Regions from separate parts of the Proteus mirabilis HI4320 genome, predicted to be linked through region 1. Evidence: predicted binding sites of a transcription regulator. Region 1 holds the regulator's gene; each other region holds the start of a gene.
The links. The regulator PurR, encoded in region 1, represses purine synthesis genes. The targets are predictions, from matches to a motif close to CANGCAAACGTTTGCNTG.

Region 1 (7,846 bases):
TAGTATTACCAGTATACTTACAGCCCCTATCGGCGTAAAAGTTGCCTATAAACTACCTATTGCCAGAGTACGCCAAATATTTGCCCTATTCTTATTAATCGTCATGGCTAAAATGTTATATACCCTGATATTGGGATAGTGTTTTAACACTTTACCTCTATCTTAGTGAGAGATACTCTTATCAATATAACTAATCTATATGTTCTATACTAATAGATAAAAGATATTTAGCTGTTATTTCAATGAATTTTTGTTAAAATAATTAGCAAAATAGTAACAACTTAGTGAGTTCATTTGCCTCATTTTATCAATTCAGTTGAATTAGATGGAATGGTTTAAGGCACAAAACCCGAAAATGATAGGATAAAGGAGTACGCAATGTCTTTCGAATTACCAAAATTACCTTATGCGTTAGATGCTCTTGAGCCACATATCTCTAAAGAAACATTAGAATACCACTACGGCAAACACCACCAAACTTACGTAACCAACTTAAATAACTTGGTTAAAGGTACTGATTTAGAAAATAAATCTTTAGAAGAGCTCATCAAAACTACTGAAGGTGGTATTTTCAATAATGCTGCTCAAGTTTGGAACCATACATTCTACTGGAATTGCTTAGCACCAAACGCAGGCGGTGCACCAACAGGTAAAATTGCAGAAGCAATCAATAAAGCGTTTGGCTCTTTTGAAGAGTTCAAAAAACAATTTAATGATGCAGCTGCAAAAAACTTTGGTTCAGGTTGGACTTGGTTAGTGAAAAAAGCAGATGGCTCATTAGCCATTGTTAATACATCTAACGCTGCAACACCTGTTTCTGGCGAAGATAAACCACTGTTAACTGTTGACGTCTGGGAGCACGCTTACTACATCGACTATCGTAATGCACGTGTGAAATACTTAGAAGAGTTCTGGGCACTGGTTAACTGGTCATTTGTTGAAGCAAATCTTGCTTAATTGACTGTTTCAGAGATGGGAAAACCATTTTTGATAATCTAATAACAAAGGGCCTAGTGCCCTTTGTTATATTGATATATTTGATTGCTCACTTTGGATAGCTAAAATTTAAGTAAATAATTAGCAATTAACAATCAAAACAATAAACTTGCATATATTACGATCATAACCAGTGCTGCTACTGCGGTACTTAAACCAAATTTCAGATCCGTATCCATCTATTTCTCCCTCAAAATGATTATAATACTCAGATTAAACCATAATCTTGTCATGGTTAATTATTATTACATATCAAGTTTTGCTAAAATAGCGACTAGAGCACAATTTATAACATTGATTAATACTTTCACTTTTGAGCTAGATCATACAAAATTCACAGCTAATCGCTAAATTATTGCCAGTGTTTGCCCTATATATGACTATACTGGCAGTTAAACCATAAAATGAATTAAAAGAGACCAATGAAGGTCAGGAGTTTTCCACACCATGGCAACAATAAAAGACGTGGCAAAACGCGCAGGCGTATCAACCACGACTGTTTCTCATGTGATCAACAAAACTCGTTTTGTTGCTGAGAACACAAGAGCGGCAGTTTGGGCTGCGATAAAAGAATTAAATTATTCGCCGAGTGCTGTCGCACGTAGTTTAAAAGTCAATCACACTAAATCTATTGGTTTATTAGCCACGTCCAGTGAAGCACCTTACTTTGCTGAAGTGATTGAAGCTGTTGAAAATAGTTGTTATAGCAAAGGCTACACGCTAATTTTATGTAATTCACATAATAATCTTGATAAACAAAAAGCTTATTTAGCTATGTTGGCACAAAAACGTGTTGATGGTTTATTAGTCATGTGTTCAGAATATCCCGATCATCTTCTTTCTCTCTTAGAAGGTTATCGTAATATTCCGATGGTCGTAATGGACTGGGGAAAAGCCCGCGGTGACTTTACTGATACCATTATTGATAACGCATTCCATGGTGGCTATATAGCCGGTCGTTATCTTATTGAACGAGGTCATCGTGATATTGGTATTATCCCCGGCCCTCTAGAGCGAAATACCGGAGGCGGTCGTTTACAGGGCTTTTTAAAAGCCATGGAAGAAGCGAAAATTACGGTAAAAGAAGAGTGGATTGTACAAGGTGACTTTGAACCTGAATCTGGTTACAAAGCCATGACCCAAATGCTCAATCAAAAGCAACGCCCTACTGCCGTATTTTGTGGCGGTGATGTTATGGCGATGGGAGCAATATGTGCAGCTGATGAGTTAGGATTACGTGTTCCTGCCGATATTTCCATTGTCGGCTACGACAATATCCGTAATGCACGCTATTTCACACCAGCTTTAACCACGGTTCACCAGCCGAAAGAGCGTTTAGGACAAATGGCTTTTTCCATGTTACTCGACCGTATTGTGAATAAACGCGAGGATGCACAAACTATCGAAGTACACCCGCGCCTAGTAGAACGTCGCTCTGTTGCCGATGGTCCATTTATTGATTATCGCCGCTGATCTCCTTCATTAACGAAGCCATTCCTCATTTAAGGTTTGGCTATCGCCTAGATAATCTAATAGCCAAGTTAATGCCGGCGATTCGCTTTTATCAACCCATGTTAGACAGCACGGACTGTCTGGCAAGGGTTGTGCTAAGGTAAGGGTAACCAACTTACCTTGTTCGATTAATGGCTCCGCTCGGTGCCAAGGCACCATACCAACACATAATCCTGCTAATAAACACTCAAGCCCCATATCCCATGAAGGTACTATCATTCGGCGCTGATTATTTAATGCCCAAGTATCTCGTTTTGGTAAACTACGTGAGGTATCTTCTAAACATAAACTAGGATAAGGCCGTAGTTCATCATCGGTTAATGGATGTGCCGCGCTTGCAAGAGGATGATCAGCATGACACACACATCGCCACGGCATAAAGCCCATATCTTTAAAACTATAACGTTCACCAATAGGTGAAGCTCTAGTGGCACCAATAGCCAAATCAACACGCCCGTTCACTAATGAATCCCAGACACCGTTAAAAACTTCAGGATAAACATAGAGTTCGATATCAGGAAAATGGCGATAAAAGTCCAGAATAAGTTGCTGTGTTCTAGCCGGTTTGACAATACCATCCACGGCAATGCTAAACTGCCCCCGCCAGCCATTTGAGACTTGCTGGCACATATGGCGAGTGTCATTCATTTTTTTGATAACAGAACGGGCTTCTTTAATAAAGATCTTACCCGCATCGGTTAATTCAACATCACGATGCCGGCGTTCAAACAAAGGAACGGCAAGCCATTCTTCTAATTGTCTCACGGTGTAACTCACCGCGGAGGGTACTCTGTGCAATTCTTGAGCGGCTGAGCTAAAACTCCCCGTTCTAGCGACAGCATCAACGACCTCTAGCGAGTATTCTGACCACATAATATTTATTCCTTTGAATTTTTTTCACAGCATTAACCAAATATTCCCGTTTCACAAGTAAAATCACTCTTAGCTACAATATATAAAATGTTTTACATCACATAACATAGAAAATTAAAATGACTTTAAAGAATTCCACACAATCAAAAACACCTTCTCTCTTTATGGTGTATCTCGCCTGCCTTAGTATGCTGGGCTATTTAGCTATCGATATGTATCTGCCTGCATTTGGTATGATGCAACGCGAATTATCAATCAGTGAAGGCGCCGTCAGTAACAGCTTAAGTATCTTTCTATTTGGCTTTGCTGTCGCTCAACTACTTTGGGGACCACTCTCAGACAAATTGGGGCGTAAGCCTATTTTACTTATTGGGCTAAGTTTCTTCTCCCTAGGTTGTCTAGGTATGCTTTGGGTAGACAGTGCTGCCGGTTTACTAACCATGCGCTTCTTACAAGCCTTTGGCGTCTGCTCTGCAGCCGTTATTTGGCAAGCACTAGTGATAGACCGTTTTGATGAGTCTCGCGCTCAACACGTTTTCGCATCAATTATGCCATTGGTCGCCCTTTCCCCAGCCTTAGCGCCACTCATTGGTGCTTTTCTGTTAAACCACGGTGGCTGGCGCATGATTTTTATGTTGCTGATGGCAATTACTCTTGTATTAATGCTACCCACATTGATGCTAAAAAATATTAAACAAAAATCAGTTATTGATGCAGGCCCATCTACAGTATCATTTTTAACTTTGCTTAAGTCACCTATCTATGCCGGTAACGTATTAGTTTACGCGTCCTGTAGTGCGGGTTTCTTTGCTTGGTTAGCAGGCTCTCCGATTATCCTTGAGAAGATGGGTTATTCACCACAAGATATCGGCTTAAGCTATATTCCACAAACCATCGCATTTATGGTAGGTGGTTATGGTTGTCGCATTTTATTATCAAAAATGTCGGGTAAAACACTATTACCTTTATTGTTAATTGGCTACGCAGTGAGCATGACAGCGTTGTTCTTAGTCGCCAAATATACACACCCAACATTAACAACAATTTTAATTCCATTTTGTATTATGGCTGTGATGAACGGTGCTTCTTATCCCATTGCTGTCTCTAATGCGCTATCAGCCTACCCGGAAGTGAGTGGTAAAGCTGCTGCATTGCAAAATGCGCTACAATTAGGTCTATGTAGTTTAGCAAGCTTTATTGTCTCAGCCTTTATTAGCCAACAGCCATTAATTAATACCACAGCGATTATGGCACTCACGGCTATTCCAATGGCGCTGGGTTACTTTATTCAACGTAATAAATCCGTTAGCAAACACACAGTTCAGGCGACAGAATAACGCCATACCCTGTTTTTAGGAAAATTCTTAAAAAAGGCCATTTATATAAAATGGCCTTTTTATTTTCTAGAGAAAACCTATTTACATCTCTATACTTGTTCAAACGCTTAAGCGTTTTATTCATTTTTCTTTCGGATTTTGAGGCATTAAACAGATAATTTGCTGATTATGTCAGATTAGTTCTCTTAATAATTTTATTCATTCAATCTGTGTTGAATTCAATATTGTTTTAACTCTACCAATCTGCATTATCCTTTCTTGCTTCATGCCTCAAAACCCGCTTAGTTTACGCCGGAGAGTATATGAGTACATCTTGTGTAGAAGAAGGCCGAAAGACCTCCAATGATCCTTATCAACGGATCGCATCAGAGCTGCTCGCTCAAGCAGACATTCATATCAATGGTTCTGAACCTTATGATATCCAAGTGCATAATAAAGATTTTTATAAAAGAGTATTACAACAAGGCTCATTAGGTCTCGGTGAAAGCTATATGGATGGTTGGTGGGACTGCGAACGTCTTGATATATTCTTTCATAAAGTTTTACGAGCAGGTCTTGAAAATAAATTGCCAAGTAACTGGCGCGATATTTTAAAAATAGCCATGGCACGCATTTTTAATTTACAAACACAAAAAAGAGCGTGGATGGTGGGTAAAGAGCATTACGATTTAGGTAACGACCTCTTTACCGCAATGTTAGATCCTTATATGCAATATTCCTGTGGATATTGGAAGGATGCGGATAGCTTAGAAGTTGCTCAACAGCACAAACTCGACCTTATTTGCCGTAAGTTAGAGCTAAAACCAGGTATGACATTGCTTGATATTGGCTGTGGCTGGGGTGGTCTTGCTGCTTATGCTGCCAAAAACTATGGCGTTTCTGTTACAGGGGTGACCATCTCAGTTGAACAACAGAAATTAGCACAAGAGCGCTGTAAAGGTCTTGATGTCAATATCATCTTAGAAGATTACCGTGACTTAAACGAGCAGTTCGACCGTATCGTTTCTGTTGGTATGTTCGAGCATGTTGGCCCGAAAAACTATGCCACTTACTTTGATGTCGCTCGTCGTAATATCAAAGAAGATGGATTATTTTTATTACATACCATTGGTTCTAATCACAATAAAGTTAATGTCGATAGTTGGATAAGTAAATATATTTTCCCTAACGGTTGTTTGCCGTCTATTCAAAAAACCGCTGAGGCAATGGAAAATAAATTTGTTATGGAAGATTGGCATAATTTTGGTGCCGATTATGACAAAACCTTAATGGCATGGTATGAGCGTTTTTTAGCTAGCTGGCCTGAAATTGAATCTAACTATACACCTCGTTTTAAACGCATGTTTAGCTACTACTTGAATGCTTGTGCGGGTGCTTTCCGCGCCAGAGACATTCAATTATGGCAAATTATGTTAAGCCCGAAAGGTAGAATAGGTGGATTACGCACACCTCGCTGATTTTTAGCTATCAATAGAGGTAAAAATCCCGTTTTCCATAGACTGAAAAACGGGATTTTTTAATTCTAGTCGTCTGATAACAGACTATATTATTTTTCGTTTTCTTCTTCGTGTGTTGCTTGAAGCTTAACCGTTAATGCTTGTTGCGCCATAACACGCTCTACGGTATCAACAATCGCCTGAGTCTGTGGATCTAACTCAATATTAACTTTATCCCCCAAACGCTTACGACCTAACGTCGTTCTATCGCGAGTCTCAGGGATCAGATGGACACAGAAACGATTATTAACCACATCACCAATAGTTAAACTAATACCATCAATGCCAATAAAACCTTTATGCAAAATATACTTCATCAATGTCTGATCAAAAATACGAAACCAGATCTGTAAGTTATTTTCTGAAGTAATAATTTTCGCAATTTCAGCCGTAGTGACAATATGACCAGACATCACATGACCACCAATTTCATCGCCATATTTGGCCGCTCGTTCAATATTAACTTCTGAACCAACCGTTAACTCGCCCAAATTAGTTAAGCGCAGCGTCTCTTTCACTAAATCGAAACTAATTTTATTGCCATCGATTTTTGTGACGGTTAGGCAACAACCATTGTTAGCGATCGAAGCTCCTGTTTCTAAGTTATTGACTAACTCGGAAGGTAATTCAATGATATGGGTACGGAAATCACCTTTATCTTCAATGGCAATAACACGTCCTTTTCCCTGAACAATACCTGTAAACATCTCACATCTCCTTGGACTGATAAGCGAGTTTATCTTAATTAATTTAGTGTAATCAGGATAACATAAGTGATATTACACAAAGGGATCATTATTGCCTTCTCCCCTTATGATGTTTGCCATCAAATATAACGTAAAACCACTTATTTACTTATCAAAATTCTGTGGTTGAAAAACGTCATATCTTTCATTGATAATTAAACATTTATCATTAGAATATGTTTGCTTAAGGATTATTTTACGCCATATTAACATGTGACGTTCTTTCCTCCCTTCCGTCTTATTATAATGAATAAAGGTGTATGCGTGCAGAAGTATATAAAAGAAGCGCGTAGCTTACTTGCTCTTGGTATCCCTGTTATCATCGCTCAATTCTCCCAAACTGCTATGGGAGTAGTTGATACCGTGATGGCAGGTGCTGTCAATGCCACAGAAATGTCTGCGGTTGCTGTAGGTACGTCGATTTGGTTGCCAACGATTTTATTAGGTCAAGGTATATTAATGGCATTGACCCCCATCGTTGCACAATTAAATGGTTCAGGACAACGAAAGCATATTGCTAATCGTACACAGCAAGGTTTTTGGCTTGCCACTTTTTTATCCATCATGGTCATTGCCATTCTTTATAACAGCCGTTTTATTATTGAAGCGCAACATGATATCGAGCCTGAGCTTGCAGAAAAAGCCATTGGATTTATTCATGCCATTATGTGGGGGGCTCCTGGTTGTCTCTATTATCAAGTGCTAAGAAGCCAATGTGAGGGATTATCAAAAACAAAACCAGGCATGATCATCGGCTTTATTGGATTATTAATTAACATTCCTGTTAACTACGCCTTTATTTACGGTAAATTTGGTGCCCCACAATTAGGTGGGATTGGTTGTGGTGTGGCAACCGCCTCTGTTTTTTGGGCGATGTTCTTAATGA
Region 2 (7,846 bases), 1.4 Mb from region 1:
TTAACGCACCAATAAGTGTGCCCATTATGCGTCCTTTACCGCCAGCAAGACTGGTACCACCTAAGACGACAGCGGCGATAGCATCCAGTTCATAACCATTGCCAGCCATTGGTTGGGCGGAAGAAAGACGAGCAACTTCAATGACACTGGCAAGGGCCGCTAATAAACCGCAAAGCGCATAAACAATAATTTTGATTTTATCGACACTAATACCAGATAAACGGGTTGCTGCTTCGTTTCCTCCAAGGGCATAGATATAGCGACCCAAGCGTGTGTGATGCAATACATACCACGCGCTTAAAAAGACAATCATCATCAGCCAAATAGGGGTGGGGATCCCAAAGGGGCGTCCAATACCAAACCAGCTAAACAGGTCGGCATTATCGCTAAATCCTGTATTTATTGGACTGCCATCAGTATAAACACGCGTGACACCACGCAATAACAGCATCATCACTAATGTGGCAATAAATGCCTGCACTTTACCTTTAGCGATAATGACACCTGTAACGCCACCAATAGCTGCTCCTAATGCTAAAGCACCGACAACAGCCACTAACGCATTAACATCAGCCCCTACCATAGAAGCAGCAACAGCACCGGTTAAAGCGAGTAATGAACCTACCGATAAATCGATACCAGAGGTTAAAATGACTAATGTCATACCTACAGCCATAATTGCGTTAACAGAGGTTTGTTGTAGAATGTTAAAAATATTATTTAAGGTAAAAAAATTCGGGCTGAGTGTTGAAACCACGACAATAAGCAACAATAAGGCAATGAGTGATTTTTGTTCTAATAACCAAGCCTTAGAGAACCATCGTTTTGACGCTGGTATTGATTTTGTACTCATCTCAAACTCCTACTGTAGCACCATATTGTTTACCAACAGCCGCCGCCATTAGCATCTCTTGTGTGACATTATTGGCAGAAAACTCACCGCTGATACGACCTTCATGCATAACTAAAATGCGGTCACTCATTCCCATTACCTCTGGCATTTCTGAAGAGATCAAAATGATGCTTAATCCCTCTTGTTTAAACTTATTAATTAATTGGTAAATCTCTTTTTTCGCCCCCACATCGACACCGCGGGTAGGCTCATCAAGAATAAGCACTTTAGGACGAGTCATTAGTCCGCGAGCAATAGCGACTTTTTGCTGATTACCGCCTGATAAAAAACCAATGATCTGATTGATGGACGGGGTTTTTATGTTGAACAATTTAATAAAGTCACTGACAGTTAATTGCTCTTCTTTATGATTTAAGATCCCCATAGTGCGACTAAAATAAGGTAGCGCCGTCAGTGACATATTCTCTTTTACTGACATACCTAGCACTAAACCATCGCGTTTTCTGTCTTCAGAGATATAAACAATACCTTGGGCAAGTGCATCTGCAGGCTTTTTGATCTGACAAATTTTACCTTCTAACGCCACGCTACCTTGTGTTTTTGGCAATGCACCGTAAATCATTTTCATTAATTCAGTACGGCCTGCGCCCATTAACCCTGAAATACCTAAAATTTCATTTTCATATAGGGAGAAGCTGACATCATGTATATCTGCACCACTTAAGTGAGAGACATTAAGTTTAGTTTTTCCTGCAGGAATATGGATGCGAGGGTATTGATCTTCTAATTTACGGCCTACCATCATTTCAATAAGTGTCTCTTCTTGTAATGAAGAAACGGGCTTTTCGCCAATAAATTGACCATCGCGCAACACAGTTACATCATCACAAATATCAAAAATTTCTTTTAATCGATGTGAGATATAGACAATGCCACAACCTTGATTTCTTAATTCAGTTATCACACTAAACAGAGAGCGAGTTTCGGTGTCTGTCAATGCATCTGTCGGTTCATCCATAATAATCACTTTAGAGCCAAAACTGAGTACTTTGGCAATTTCAACCATTTGCTGATCACCAATGGATAATTCAGAAACTGAGCGATGACTGCGATAAGGAAGGTTTAAGCGAGCAAGTAATTTATCCGCTTCTGCATACATTTTTTTCCAATCAATGGCACCAAATGCACGGGTAAACTCGCGACCTAAAAAGATATTTTCTGCAATGGTTAATTCAGGGATAAGATTGAGTTCTTGATGGATAATACCTATTCCGGCTTCTTGAGAAGACTTAGGACCATTAAAAGAGCAACGTTCCCCTTGATAAATAATTTCACCTGCGTCTTTTTGGTAGATACCTGTTAGCACTTTCATTAGTGTGGATTTACCTGCGCCATTTTCACCAACAAGTGCCATCACTCGGCCAGGATAAATTCGTAACGTCGCACCAGATAATGCTTTTACGCCTGGAAATGATTTATCAATATTTTTTAATTCAAGTAATGCTTCCATATTGGCCTCAGAAAGTCACACCAGAAAACAGCACGATATTGGCATAAGGAGAGCATTCACCTGTTCTTATCACCGCTTTATTATCTGGAAGTTGTGTTTTAAATTCTTCATGAGTGACATAAATGATCTCGATAGGTTTTTTTTGTTGTTGTTCTAATAAATGCAAATAACGGGTTATCTCACTAAAAAGAAGTGGGTTTATATTTTTAATTTCTATGGCAAGCATAACGGCTTCGACTTGCATTTCATGGGTGATCGTTTGTAACACTGACATAAAGTCAGGGATCCCCTGAGTTAAAGCAAGATCGATACGCTCAACAGAGGAGGGTATGGGTAATCCAGCATCTGCAATCGTTATTTTGTCAGTATGCCCTAAACGTGCAATTACGCTAGAAATTGAACTATTAAGTAATACACCTTTTTTCATCTTTGCCTCCTCAGCGAAACGTTTCGCTGTTCTACATAGTAGGAAATGAAAATAGGAAAACAAGTTGGATTTATTTATATTGTGAAGGTGATCGAAACGTTTCGTTAAAGGAAAGAAAAAAGGAAAAATCTAACTGATTGAATCAATTAACGCTGAATGGATTCAATTTTAAAATTGATAAATTACAGTTAATTTCATTAAAAAGTGATCTTTAACAAGATTTGAAAATAATTAAAAAAGAAAAGAAATAAGGGCAGTTTTTACAAGAAAATAAAGTCAGAATTTATTAACCTTATCAATAGTCTCTCCGGCTTTACAAGCAAGAGAGACTTTTGAAATATTATCTCAAAGAATGAGCCTGATAAGCTTTAATCGATTTTTCAATGCCTGTTGCATCAAGTCCTAAATCGGCTCTGATCTCTTCTTGTCCACCTTGTGGCACAAAAAGATCAGGTAACCCTAAATTGAGTACGGGCACTAAACAACGCTCTTGCATTAATAACTCGTTAACGCCGCTACCTGCGCCACCCATAATGGCATTTTCTTCTAAGGTGACCAGTATGTCGTGTTGTTTGGCAAGGGAAAGGATCAGTTCTTTATCTAGTGGTTTGATAAAGCGCATATCTGCAACTGTTGCATCCAGTTTTTCTGCAACATCTAAGGCTTCGGGTAATAAGGTTCCGAAGTTTAAAATTGCAATACTTTTACCTTGGCGACGAATAATACCTTTTCCTATAGGAAGTTCGCTCAGCGGTTGTAATGGCGCACCAACCCCTGATCCTCTAGGATAACGTACAGCGACAGGCCCTTCTTGATAATGGTAACCTGTGTGCAACATTTGGCGACACTCATTTTCATCGCTAGGTGCCATAATAATCATATTAGGGATACAGCGTAAGAAAGAGAGATCAAAAGCTCCTTGGTGGGTCTGACCATCCGCACCAACAATGCCACCACGATCGATAGCAAAGAGTACCGGGAGTTTTTGGATAGCCACATCGTGGATCACTTGATCATAAGCGCGTTGTAAGAAGGTAGAGTAAATAGCCACGATCGGCTTATAACCACCAATAGCTAATCCAGCAGCGAAGGTGACGGCGTGTTGCTCCGCAATTGCGACATCAAAGTATTGTGCGGGGTACTCTTTAGAAAAGCGCACCATACCAGAGCCTTCACGCATAGCAGGGGTGATTGCCATTAACTTTTCATCAGTGGCAGCTTCTTCACATAACCAGTCCCCAAAAATTTTTGAAAACGTCGGGCGTGCATTCGGGCTTTTAGGTAAAGTACCTGTCTTTGGATCAAATTTAGGTACCGCATGCCAACTGATTGGATCTTGCTCTGCGGGAGCGTAACCCCGACCTTTTTTGGTCATAATATGTAAAAGTTGCGGCCCTTTTAGATCGCGCATATTCGTGAGCGTTTGTACTAAAGCAATAACATCGTGACCATCAACTGGACCAATATAGTTAAAACCTAACTCTTCAAACATGGTGCCGGGCACAACCATGCCTTTAATATGTTCTTCTGTCTTTTTCAGTAATTCTTTAATTGGGGGAATACCAGAAAAGACTTTTTTGCCACCTTCACGTAGCGTGGTATACAGTTTGCCAGATAGAAGTTGTGCAAGGTGGTTATTTAGTGCCCCGACATTTTCTGAAATCGACATTTCATTATCGTTAAGTACCACTAGCATATCTGGATTAATATCACCGGCATGATTCATGGCTTCAAATGCCATTCCTGCAGTAATTGCACCGTCACCAATCACACAAACAGTCTTTCTGCCTAGGTTTTCTTGCTCTGCAGCAACAGCCATACCCAGTCCAGCACTGATAGAGGTGGATGAATGACCAACACAGAGTTTGTCATATTCACTCTCATCACGCCAAGGGAAGGGATGTAAGCCGTTTTTTTGACGAATAGTATCAATGCGATCACGACGACCCGTTAATATTTTATGAGGATAAGCCTGATGGCCCACATCCCAAATCAGATTGTCAAAGGGAGTTTTATAAACGTAATGAAGCGCAACCGTTAACTCAATAGCACCTAAACCTGAGGCGAAGTGACCACTTGAGCGGCTGACACTGTTAAGAAGATATAGCCTTAGCTCATCACAGAGTTTAGGTAAACTCTCTTTTGGTAATAGGCGTAAATCTTCGGGTGTTTCAACCAACGCCAATGTGGGATATTTTTCGATATCAATGCTCATGTGATGCCTATTAATTAATGACTTGTAATAGGGAAAGAGCAGGTAAGCTGCTCTTTTTATTTTTTATTAGTTTTTCCGTTCTACGATAAAATTCGCTAATTGTTTTAGCGTAGAGGTATCGTACTCGTATTGTTCAAGAAACGCTAAGGCATCCAATGCTTCGTTATACAATTCCTGTGCTTTCTTTTGTGCTTGTGCTAAACCAAGTAGAGCCGGATAAGTACTTTTTCCAGCTTCTTGATCACTTCCCTGTCGCTTTCCAGTCTCTTCAGTGCTCCCAATAACATCTAAAATGTCATCCTGAACTTGGAAAGCCAAGCCTATAGAGTGGGCATATTTATCCAGTGCAGGTAACACATCGTGCCCTTTTTGCCCTGCGCTAAGTGCCCCTAGGCGAACCGCTGCACGAATTAATGCACCTGTTTTATGTAAATGAATTTTCTCAAGAGCGACAAGATCAATTGATTTATCTTCGGCATCAAGATCAAGTGCCTGTCCACCACACATACCCGCTAAACCACTGGCTGTGGCTAATTCAGCAATCATGGCTACGCGATCGGCAATGGCGACATCAGGCATCGCATTTTTGGCTAAAATTTCAAAGGCCAAGGTTTGTAATGCATCACCCGCTAAAATGGCATTGGCTTCGCCAAACTCAATATGACAAGTGGGTTTTCCTCGACGTAAATCATCATTGTCCATTGCCGGTAAGTCGTCATGGATCAGTGAATATGCATGAATGCACTCAATAGCGGCTGCTGGCACATCAAGATTAGCAACAGGTACGTTAAACATTTCTCCTACCGCATAAACGAGAAATGGGCGTAAACGTTTCCCCCCCAAGAGTGCTCCGTAGCGCATTGCTTGGCTGAGTGGCATATCAGAAAAAGGCAACGTTTGTAGCGCTTGGTTGAGTGCTTCATCAACACGCTGATGTGCAGAATGTAATTTTTGACGGAACGCATCCGTACATAAAGTTGCGTTACTCAATTATTCAGCCTCTTGGATAAAATCATCAGGTGTAGCGTCATCATCCTCTTTGAGTAAGATGCGAACACGTTGTTCAGCATCTTGTAATGTTTTTTGTCCCACACGAGCTAAACGAACACCATGTTCGAACTCATTAAGGGCCTCTTCTAAAGGTAATTCACCTGATTCTAAGCGGTTAACTATTTGCTCAAGTTCTTGCATCGAAGCTTCAAAACTTGGAGTTTGCGTGGTGTCTTGGTTAATTGATGTCGTTTTTTTAGCCATAATATTTTTGATGATAAAGCATGTTAGCTGAATAATAGTGATCATCTTACTACAATTGAGAAGAAAATTTCTTATTCAGTCAGCGATTTTTGCGGGTGAGGCCTAAATATTGGTGATATACTTTGTGACTTTTATAAACTCCAGTCAATTAATATCACTGTAGTTTATGTCTCTACTTAATAACCTATGACCATTGACTATGAAGTTTATTATTAAATTATTCCCCGAAATCACGATCAAAAGCCAATCTGTTCGTATACGTTTTATCAAAATTCTGACCAGTAATATTCGCAATGTATTAAGTACATTAGGTGATGATATCACGGTTGTTCGCCACTGGGACAACATTGTGGTTGTCAGTAAAGACGAAAGTAAAAGCGAAGCGGTGTGTGATGCGCTAACTCGTATCCCAGGTATTCATCACTTTTTACAAGTTGAAGAGCATAGCTATACCGATTTACATAATATTTTTGAACAGACCTTTGCTGCCTTTGGTCATTTAGTTGAAAACAAAACGTTTTGCGTAAGAGCTAAACGCCGTGGTAAACACAGTTTTACTTCTAATGAAGTAGAGCGTTATGTGGGTGGTGGTTTTAACCAACACGTTGAAAGTGCAAAAGTAAAATTAACTCGTCCGGATGTGACCATTAATCTAGAAATTGAAGATGATAAGCTGATCCTAGTTAATGCTCGCTATGAAGGTATTGGTGGTTTCCCTATTGGTACACAAGAAGATGTATTATCACTTATCTCTGGTGGTTATGATTCTGGTGTATCAAGTTATATGTTGATGCGCCGCGGTAGTCGTGTTCATTACTGCTTTTTTAATCTTGGTGGTTCAGCCCACGAAATTGGCGTTAAACAAGTTGCACATTATCTTTGGAACCGCTTTGGACGCTCTCATAAAGTACATTTTGTTGCCGTTGATTTTGAACCCGTTGTGGCAGAAATTTTAGAGAAAATTGATGATGGCCAGATGGGGGTTGTTCTGAAACGTATGATGGTGCGTGCGGCATCTCGTGTTGCTGAGCGTTATGGCGTACAAGCTATTGTAACAGGTGAAGCATTAGGGCAGGTTTCTAGCCAAACATTAACCAATCTACGTTTAATTGATAATGCGACGGATACCTTAATTCTGCGTCCTCTTATCACACACGATAAAGAAAATATCATTAATATCGCTCGCCAAATTGGTACGGAAGATTTTGCTCGTACTATGCCAGAGTTTTGTGGTGTTATCTCCAAGAATCCTACAGTAAAAGCGGTTAAAGCCAAAATCGAAGCTGAAGAAGAAAAATTTGATTTTTCTATTCTCGATAGTGTTGTTGAAAATGCTAAGAATATGGATATTCGCCGTATTGCTGAAGAGACGGTACAGCAAGTAACAGAAGTTGAAATGGTCTCTGAGTTTGCAACGAATGACGTTGTACTGGATATCCGCTCTCCAGAAGAACAAGAAAACTCACCTCTAAAATTAGAGGGTGTAGATGTTAAAGAATTACCATTTTATAAATTAAGTACACAATTTGGTGATTTAGATAACAGCAAAACTTATTTGCTCTATTGTGAGCGAGGTATGATGAGTCG
Region 3 (7,846 bases), 440 kb from region 1:
CCCGAAACGAGCCTGAAGAGATAGTCGCCCCTATATCTCGATCGTCATAAATAATATCAGCTAAAGCATGAATATCTTTGAGAGAATAATCCGTTTCTAATGAAATGGTACGACGCGCCGCTTGACTGATCACCAAGTGAGTTTCTACGGTTGGCACGGATTTAAGTATTTCTAATAAACGAATACCATAAATTGCGCCACTGGCACCTGTTAGCCCGACAATCAGCTTTTTCATTATAATCCTCAGAATATATATCTTTGTTAATCATTATGATGATTAACCCTCAAAAAACAAGCGCCGATGTAGTGTTACGCTAGCATCGACGCTTGATAAAGGTGGCTATTTTAACGGAAAATTAGCCTTCGTTATAGATTTCTAAGTTCTCAGCTTCATGTTGATCACGAATTTTATGTTCATCATCACGACGTAAATTTTCAAGGTAATCTAAATAGCCTTGATCAATATCTTTTGTGATATAGACACCATCAAATACAGAGCATTCGAATTGGTTGATATCTGGATTTTCTTCTTGAACAGCGGCAATTAAATCAGAGAGATCTTGAAAAATAAGTCCATCAGCACCAATCAGTTTACGTATTTCATCCACTTCACGCCCATGAGCAATTAATTCATTGGCATTAGGCATATCAATACCATAAACATTAGGGAAACGCACTTCTGGAGCGGCTGAGGCAAAATAAACTTTTTTAGCCCCCGCTTCTCTCGCTAACTCAACAATTTGCTCTGATGTTGTGCCACGTACGATAGAGTCATCGATAAGTAACACGTTTTTATCGCGAAATTCTGCACGGTTGGCATTTAGTTTACGACGTACTGATTTGCGACGCTCTTGCTGGCCGGGCATAATAAAAGTACGTCCAACATAACGATTCTTCACAAAACCTTGTCGATAAGGTTTATTTAAGATGTGGGCAATTTCTAATGCAATATCACAAGAAGTTTCAGGAATAGGGATCACCACATCTATTTGTAAATCTTCCCACTCTTTAGCAATTTTAGCGCCGAGTTTTTGCCCCATACGTAGACGGGCGTTATATACGGAAATTTTATCAATAAAAGAGTCTGGACGCGCAAAATAAACATACTCAAATAGACAAGGCACTAATTGCGGATTTTCAGCACATTGACGAGTAAACAGTTGTCCTTGCTCTGTGATATAAACAGCCTCACCGGGTGCTACATCACGCAAGAATTCAAATCCTAGTGTATCTAGAGCGACACTTTCAGACGCAACCATATACTCACTGCGTCCATCTTCTAAAGTACGTTTGCCTAACACTAAAGGACGAATGCCATAAGGATCACGAAAAGCTAATAAGCCGTGGCCGATGATCAAAGCAACGCAAGCATAAGCGCCACGTAATTTTTTATGCATAGCCGCAACAGCGGTAAAAATATTATCTGGCTCTAGCGGAAAATGATCGAAGCGATCTAATTCATACGCTAGCACATTGAGTAAAATTTCGGAGTCTGAGGTGGTATTGATATGTCGACGAGCAGTTTCAAATAATTGACGACGCAACAAATGCGCATTGGTTAAATTACCATTATGTGCAAGTGTGATCCCAAAAGGTGAGTTAACATAAAAAGGTTGCGCTTCTGATGCACTCGAACTGCCCGCGGTTGGATAACGTACATGTCCTATTCCGATAGTTCCTTTTAAACGCAACATATGACGCGTTTCAAAGACATCTTTCACCAGCCCATTTGCTTTGCGTAGACGAAAACCGTTATTCTCATCAATTGTTGCAATGCCTGCTGCATCTTGACCTCGGTGTTGTAACACCGTTAACGCATCATAAATCGATTGGTTTACTGGATTAACTCCAGCGATACCGACAATACCGCACATGAAAAGATCCTCATCAGCCAGACGGAGAGGTTACATTTTCTCCGACACGAAACTTGACGCATTTTGTAGGTAGTCAAAGAACCACCTAATAATATGGTTGAATTGAGGAATAAGCTCAGAACGTTGCCAATCGGCACTGTCTGCCATAGGAGTAAAAGCACCCAAGACAAAAAGTAACGCTGATACAATCAGCACACCTCTTAAAGCCCCGAAACAGATCCCCAACACACGATCTGTACCTGATAACCCTGTGCGTTGAACAAGAGAGCTAATCACATAATTAATCACCGCACCGACAATTAGCGTTGCAATAAACAGTGTGACAATCGCAATCCCGTTACGAACCAGCTCATCTTCAAACCGAGTAAAATAGACGGCTAGATAAGGATAAAACTGACTTGCAACAAAAAAACCACAACCCCAGGTGATAAGTGATAATGCTTCACGAACAAAGCCACGGATCAGGCTAACTAATGCAGAAAAACCGATAATGGCAATAATGGCGTAATCTATCCAGACCATAAATCTCTATCCAATAACGATGCCCCGCATTAATACGGTAGCATTCTAACAGAAAACGAAAACGTTTGCGTAACGCTAATTTTCGATAATTTTAAAATAATTTACGGCGACATGAAAAATCATAATCGCCGCAATAAGTTAACACCTTGTTACTTCACTCATCTGATGTCTCATCAACATAGTTATGGTTTATAGGCTCTTACTTCACCTTGCAGGCCTGTTAGCTCTTTAAGGCGAGGTAACATCGCCTGTAACTCTGCTTTTGAGGCATTAGGCCCAATATAGATACGTGTCACTTTTCCTGAAACAGGGCGAGCAGGCACGGTATATACTGGATAACCGGAGAGGTGCATTTTTGCAATAATTTCTTCAACTTTCGCCGCATTTTTCAAGGCACCTAACTGCACAACCCAAGCCTCACCTTTCGGCGCGGTTGTTTCTGATACCGCCGGTGGCGGAGTAGTTGGTGGCTCTACAGGCGGATTAACCACTTTAGGTGGCTCAACAACCGGGGTTGATGGCGCTACTTGAGGCTCCGATACTTCAGGAGTAGAAACTTGAGGCTGTTCAACCCCCGTTACCGCTTCAGAGATCATCGCCTCAGAAGCACCCTCTGATGGCGTTGACGGTGTCGTGGTTTGCTCAATCGGCGCTATTGATTCAATATCTTGCTCATCACCGGGTTTGGGGACTAAAGGAATAGAGGCAAATTGGTCTTCGTTATATTTCTTATCGCCGTCAAATAATGTAGGAAGAAAAATAACCCCTACCGCCACAAGAACAACGGCTCCGACTAAGCGATTTTGAAATTTACTTGCCACTCGCACTCTCCTTTTCCAATAGTTCCATTACATGAGCAACGGTATGGAATGATCCACATACAACCACAATATCATTTTTTTGCGCCTCAGATATTGCTTGTTGCCATGCTTGCTCGACACTATCAAATACTGCCGGATAGTCGAGGTGCTGAGCTAATACCTGAGCTGATGCGCCACGAAACTCATTCAATGGTGCAACATACCACTGATCGGCTTGAGGGGATAAACACGCTAATGTACCCGCAATATCTTTATCACCCAGCATACCAACAACAATGCGCACTTTGGTATCAGAATAACGCGGTAATTGCGCCAGTTTTTCGGCTAAATATCCAGCAGCATGCGGATTATGAGCAACATCAAAAATAACTAATGGATGCTGCGAAATTATCTGAAAACGTCCCGGCAACTGAGCTTTACTCATTCCCTCAACAATACTTTGATGGGTGATCCCTTGGCTCACTTTATCGTCGCTTTTCAATAAGCAGCGTATTACTGCCATTGCCGTACCTGCGTTGGCTAAGGGAATATTAGGGATGGGAAGTTTTTCAAACTGCTTATCTGCACTACGCCAATGCCAGTGATCACCATCAATAGAAAATGACCAATCAACACCACGACGAAATAATTTAGCCTGTTTCTGTTGCGCGACTTGTGCAATAGACAGTGGCATATCTGGCTCGCCTACAACAGCATAGTGATTTTTACGGAAGATACCGGCTTTTTCATGACCAATATGCTCTCTATCAGCCCCTAACCAATCGGTATGATCAAGGGCAATACTGGTGATAGCTGCAATATCGGCATCAACAATATTGGTCGCGTCTAAACGCCCCCCTAACCCAACTTCAAGAATAACCACATCAAGCTGAGCTTGTTGAAATAGTTTCAATGCGGCGAGTGTGCCGTATTCAAAAAAAGTCAGCGAAATATCGCCTCTGGTTTGCTCTATTTCAGCAAATACTTGACAAAACTCAGCTGGTGAAAGCTCTTTACCTTGAATGCGAACACGCTCGGTATAACGGACAAGATGAGGTGAACTATAAACCCCCACTTTCAATCCTGAAGCCATCAAAATTGACTCGAGCATATGGCAAGTGGTTCCTTTACCATTAGTACCCGATACAGTGATAACTTTAGGGGCAGGACGTAATACATTCAGTAATTGACCTACCTTGCCCACGCGCTCAAGTCCCATATCAATAGCACTTGAGTGTAAGTGTTCAAGATAAGAAAGCCACACCGACAAAGGCGATGTGGCTTGAGGAGCAGTTATGATATTAGACATCTTCTTTTTTATTCGTTTCGATGTTAATTTCTGGCTCATTGTCAGAAGATTCGATGTCATCAGCGATCATTTCTTCGCCTAGCAGTTCATCTTCGTCTTTCGCTAAATCATACTGAGTCAGCTTAGCCAGTAATTCAGCTAGCTCATCACGCATTTCAGGACGGCGAACTATCATATCTATCGCCCCTTTTTCTAGCAGGAATTCACTACGTTGGAAACCCGCGGGTAATTTCTCACGTACAGTTTGTTCAATAACACGTGGACCGGCAAAACCAATCAAGGCTTTCGGCTCAGCAACATTAATATCGCCTAACATTGCTAAACTTGCAGAAACCCCACCCATAGTAGGATCGGTCATCACTGAGATATAAGGTAAACCACGCTCTTGCATTTTAGCTAATGCGGCACTGGTTTTTGCCATTTGCATTAATGACATCAATGCTTCTTGCATACGTGCACCACCACTTGCAGAGAAGCAAATCAGTGGACAATTATCTTCTAATGCTTGTTCAACCGCACGAACAAAACGCGCACCCACAACCGACGCCATAGAGCCGCCCATAAATGCAAATTCAAAAGATGCGGCCACAACAGGCATTTCTTTTAACGTACCTTTCATCACCACTAGGGCATCTTTTTCATGGGTTTGTTTCTGAGCCGCAGCAATTCTGTCTTTATATTTTTTAGAGTCGCGGAATTTCAGAATATCTTTAGGCTCTAACTCACTGCCCAGCTCAGTCGTGCTTCCTGTATCAAGAAAAGTTTCTAAGCGACGGCGTGCTGAAATACGCATGTGATGATCACATTTGGGGCACACTTCTAAATTACGCTCTAATTCTGCGCGGTAAAGTACTTGCCCACAGCTATCACATTTTGTCCAAACCCCTTCTGGGATATTGGCTTTACGTGAACTCGTGATATTGCTTTTATTAAGAATTTTTTCAATCCAGCTCATTAACGGACCTTTTCGTCTGAATCTGACCTTCGCCAGTTTATACTCGTCATATTTTAAGTTGCAGCATGTTGACTGCGTTTAATTGCACAAGTCACCTACTTTGTCGGTGTGCTTTTCGTGCTGCATTCACTTATCGCCTAGCTACAACCCTAATTATTTAGAGCAGATTATTGTGAACATGTTAACTCACAATATACTGGCTATGTGGTTAGCAAAGTTTATGATGATACCGCTTACTGAATTTCAGCGCATCTCTTTATTATTGCTATTCTACGGCAAAAGCTAATGATAACTGCTCAAACCTCTTGGTTATCACTCTCTTTTTTGGCCTTTGCACTCGCTCTACGATGGCGTATCACTTCGATAACACCTGGTAAAATAGAAATAACAATAATGGCAACAATTAGCAATTTTAAGTTCTTTTGAACAATATCTAAGTCACCAAAAAAGTATCCAGCATAAGTAAATAGCAGTACCCATGCAATGGCACCCGTAACATTATAAAAAGCAAAATGACGATATGACATTTTGCCCATTCCTGCAACGAATGGCGCGAAAGTTCGGACAATCGGCACAAATCTTGCCAAAATTATCGCTTTACCACCATGTTTTTCATAGAAAGCATGGGTTTTATCTAAGTATTCTCGTTTAAAGATACGTGAATTGGGATTACTAAAGAGTTTTTCACCAAAAATGCGCCCAATAGAATAGTTAACCGCATCACCTAAAATCGCAGCGAAAAGCAGTAAGAGAACCATTAGGTGAACATTAACATCATTGGTATCTAACGCAGATAAAGCCCCCGCAACAAACAGTAACGAATCGCCCGGTAAGAATGGTGTGACAACAAGCCCCGTTTCACAAAAAATAATTAAAAATAGAATGGCATATACCCATGTACCATATTGAGCGACTAACTCGGCTAAATGGACATCAATGTGTAAAATAAAATCAATTAGAAATTTTATTAAATCAGCAAATTGCGTTAATAATTCCATAAATCCTCAGAAAACGGGGTAATTTTATGTTTAAAGTATTTAAAATGGGTTATCTGCTAAAAATAGCGGCCCCATTGCAGGTTTAGGAAGTTCGAAACGTTCAGGGTAATCAACCGAAACAAGATATAAACCATTTGCTTTTGCAGTTGCTGCTGCTTTAGTCCTATCTTTTAAGGCTAATAATTCAGCCATCCAAGTAATAGCCTGATTACCACAGCCAATTTCCAATAGACTCCCCACAATATTTCTTACCATATGATGGACAAAAGCATTGGCTTTTATATCTACCACCACATAATCACCATAGCGTGAAACATTCACATGCATCACATTACGCCAAGGTGTTCTAGATTGGCATTGTACGGCTCTAAACGAGGTAAAATCATTCTCGCCCAATAAACATTGGGCAGCTTGATGCATTCGTTGTGCATCTAGAGGGTAATGGAAATGCGTTACCCCTGAGGATAAAATTGCAGGACGATAGCGATGATTAAAAATCACATAACGATAACGTCTTGCGGTTGCGCTAAATCGAGCATGAAAATCATTCGCTACCGTTTTTACCCAACGAACGGCAATATCTTGAGGTAAATGGGTATTAACCCCCATCGTCCATGCCGCATCTTTGCGATGAGCCGTTGTCTCAAAGTGCACAACCTGCCCGGTTGCATGAACTCCGGCATCAGTTCTGCCGGCACAAAAAACAGAGATAGGCTCATTTGCTACTTGAGATAACGCTTTTTCTAACCTTTCTTGGACACTACGAACCTCATTTTGACGTTGCCAGCCATAATAGTGGCTACCGTCATATTCAATGCCTAGCGCTATCTTTAATGGTGTACTTTCTGCCACAATCGCAGGCTCACTGATTGACTGCGCTATCACATCAGCACTCTCTTGGTCGTTCATCAGTAAAACTGCTCCTGCACTAATTTTTCAGCCACTTCTACAGCCATTAATGCTCCGCCAAAACGCACGTTATCTGCAACAGACCAAAATTGTAACGCTTCAGGCACACCATAATCATTACGTAAGCAACCTAAGTTCAAGCTAACATTACCGGAGGCATCGGTGACTTGAGTTGGAAAATCATTTTCATCACTAATATTGAGGGAGTCATGTTCTTGTAATGTTTCCCGTGCTTCTTCACTTCCCATTGGACGTGATGTTTCCAACTGCACAGATTGTGCATGACCATAGAAAACAGGCGCTTGTAATGTGGTTACTGAGATAGGTAGTCCATCGTCTTGCAAGATTTTACGGATCTGATCAACCATTTGGCGCTCTTCTTGAATAGAGCCTTCATTATCAACTAACAATGGTAAAATATTAAATGCCAGTTGTTTATTAAAGCGACCAAGTTCTGGAGGAACACCGTTCAGTAAGCG

Region 2: a site for PurR is predicted at 2,802-2,819, ahead of rbsD (D-ribose pyranase). Genes of this name have one in related genera too.
Region 3: a site for PurR is predicted at 2,451-2,468, ahead of cvpA (colicin V production protein). Genes of this name have one in related genera too.

Annotation. Positions count from the first base shown of each region.
Region 1 covers NC_010554.1:1,473,029-1,480,874, forward strand. The annotation lists gene PMI_RS06745 (sulfite exporter TauE/SafE family protein) at 1-139, shown strand, start outside; gene sodB (superoxide dismutase [Fe]) at 379-957, shown strand; gene cydH (cytochrome bd-I oxidase subunit CydH) at 1,092-1,175, opposite strand; gene purR (HTH-type transcriptional repressor PurR) at 1,444-2,469, shown strand; gene punR (DNA-binding transcriptional activator PunR) at 2,479-3,381, opposite strand; gene punC (purine nucleoside transporter PunC) at 3,501-4,718, shown strand; gene cfa (cyclopropane fatty acyl phospholipid synthase) at 5,021-6,175, shown strand; gene PMI_RS06775 (riboflavin synthase) at 6,265-6,921, opposite strand; gene PMI_RS06780 (MATE family efflux transporter) at 7,225-7,846, shown strand, end outside.
Region 2 covers NC_010554.1:117,440-125,285, forward strand. The annotation lists gene rbsC (ribose ABC transporter permease) at 1-853, opposite strand, end outside; gene rbsA (ribose ABC transporter ATP-binding protein RbsA) at 855-2,363, opposite strand; gene rbsD (D-ribose pyranase) at 2,371-2,790, opposite strand; gene dxs (1-deoxy-D-xylulose-5-phosphate synthase) at 3,131-5,005, opposite strand; gene ispA ((2E,6E)-farnesyl diphosphate synthase) at 5,072-5,995, opposite strand; gene xseB (exodeoxyribonuclease VII small subunit) at 5,996-6,259, opposite strand; gene thiI (tRNA uracil 4-sulfurtransferase ThiI) at 6,459-7,846, shown strand, end outside.
Region 3 covers NC_010554.1:1,912,474-1,920,319, forward strand. The annotation lists gene PMI_RS08740 (UbiX family flavin prenyltransferase) at 1-235, opposite strand, end outside; gene purF (amidophosphoribosyltransferase) at 357-1,874, opposite strand; gene cvpA (colicin V production protein) at 1,905-2,396, opposite strand; gene dedD (cell division protein DedD) at 2,579-3,217, opposite strand; gene folC (bifunctional tetrahydrofolate synthase/dihydrofolate synthase) at 3,207-4,505, opposite strand; gene accD (acetyl-CoA carboxylase, carboxyltransferase subunit beta) at 4,498-5,460, opposite strand; gene PMI_RS08770 (DedA family protein) at 5,757-6,458, opposite strand; gene truA (tRNA pseudouridine(38-40) synthase TruA) at 6,498-7,367, opposite strand; gene PMI_RS08780 (aspartate-semialdehyde dehydrogenase) at 7,367-7,846, opposite strand, start outside.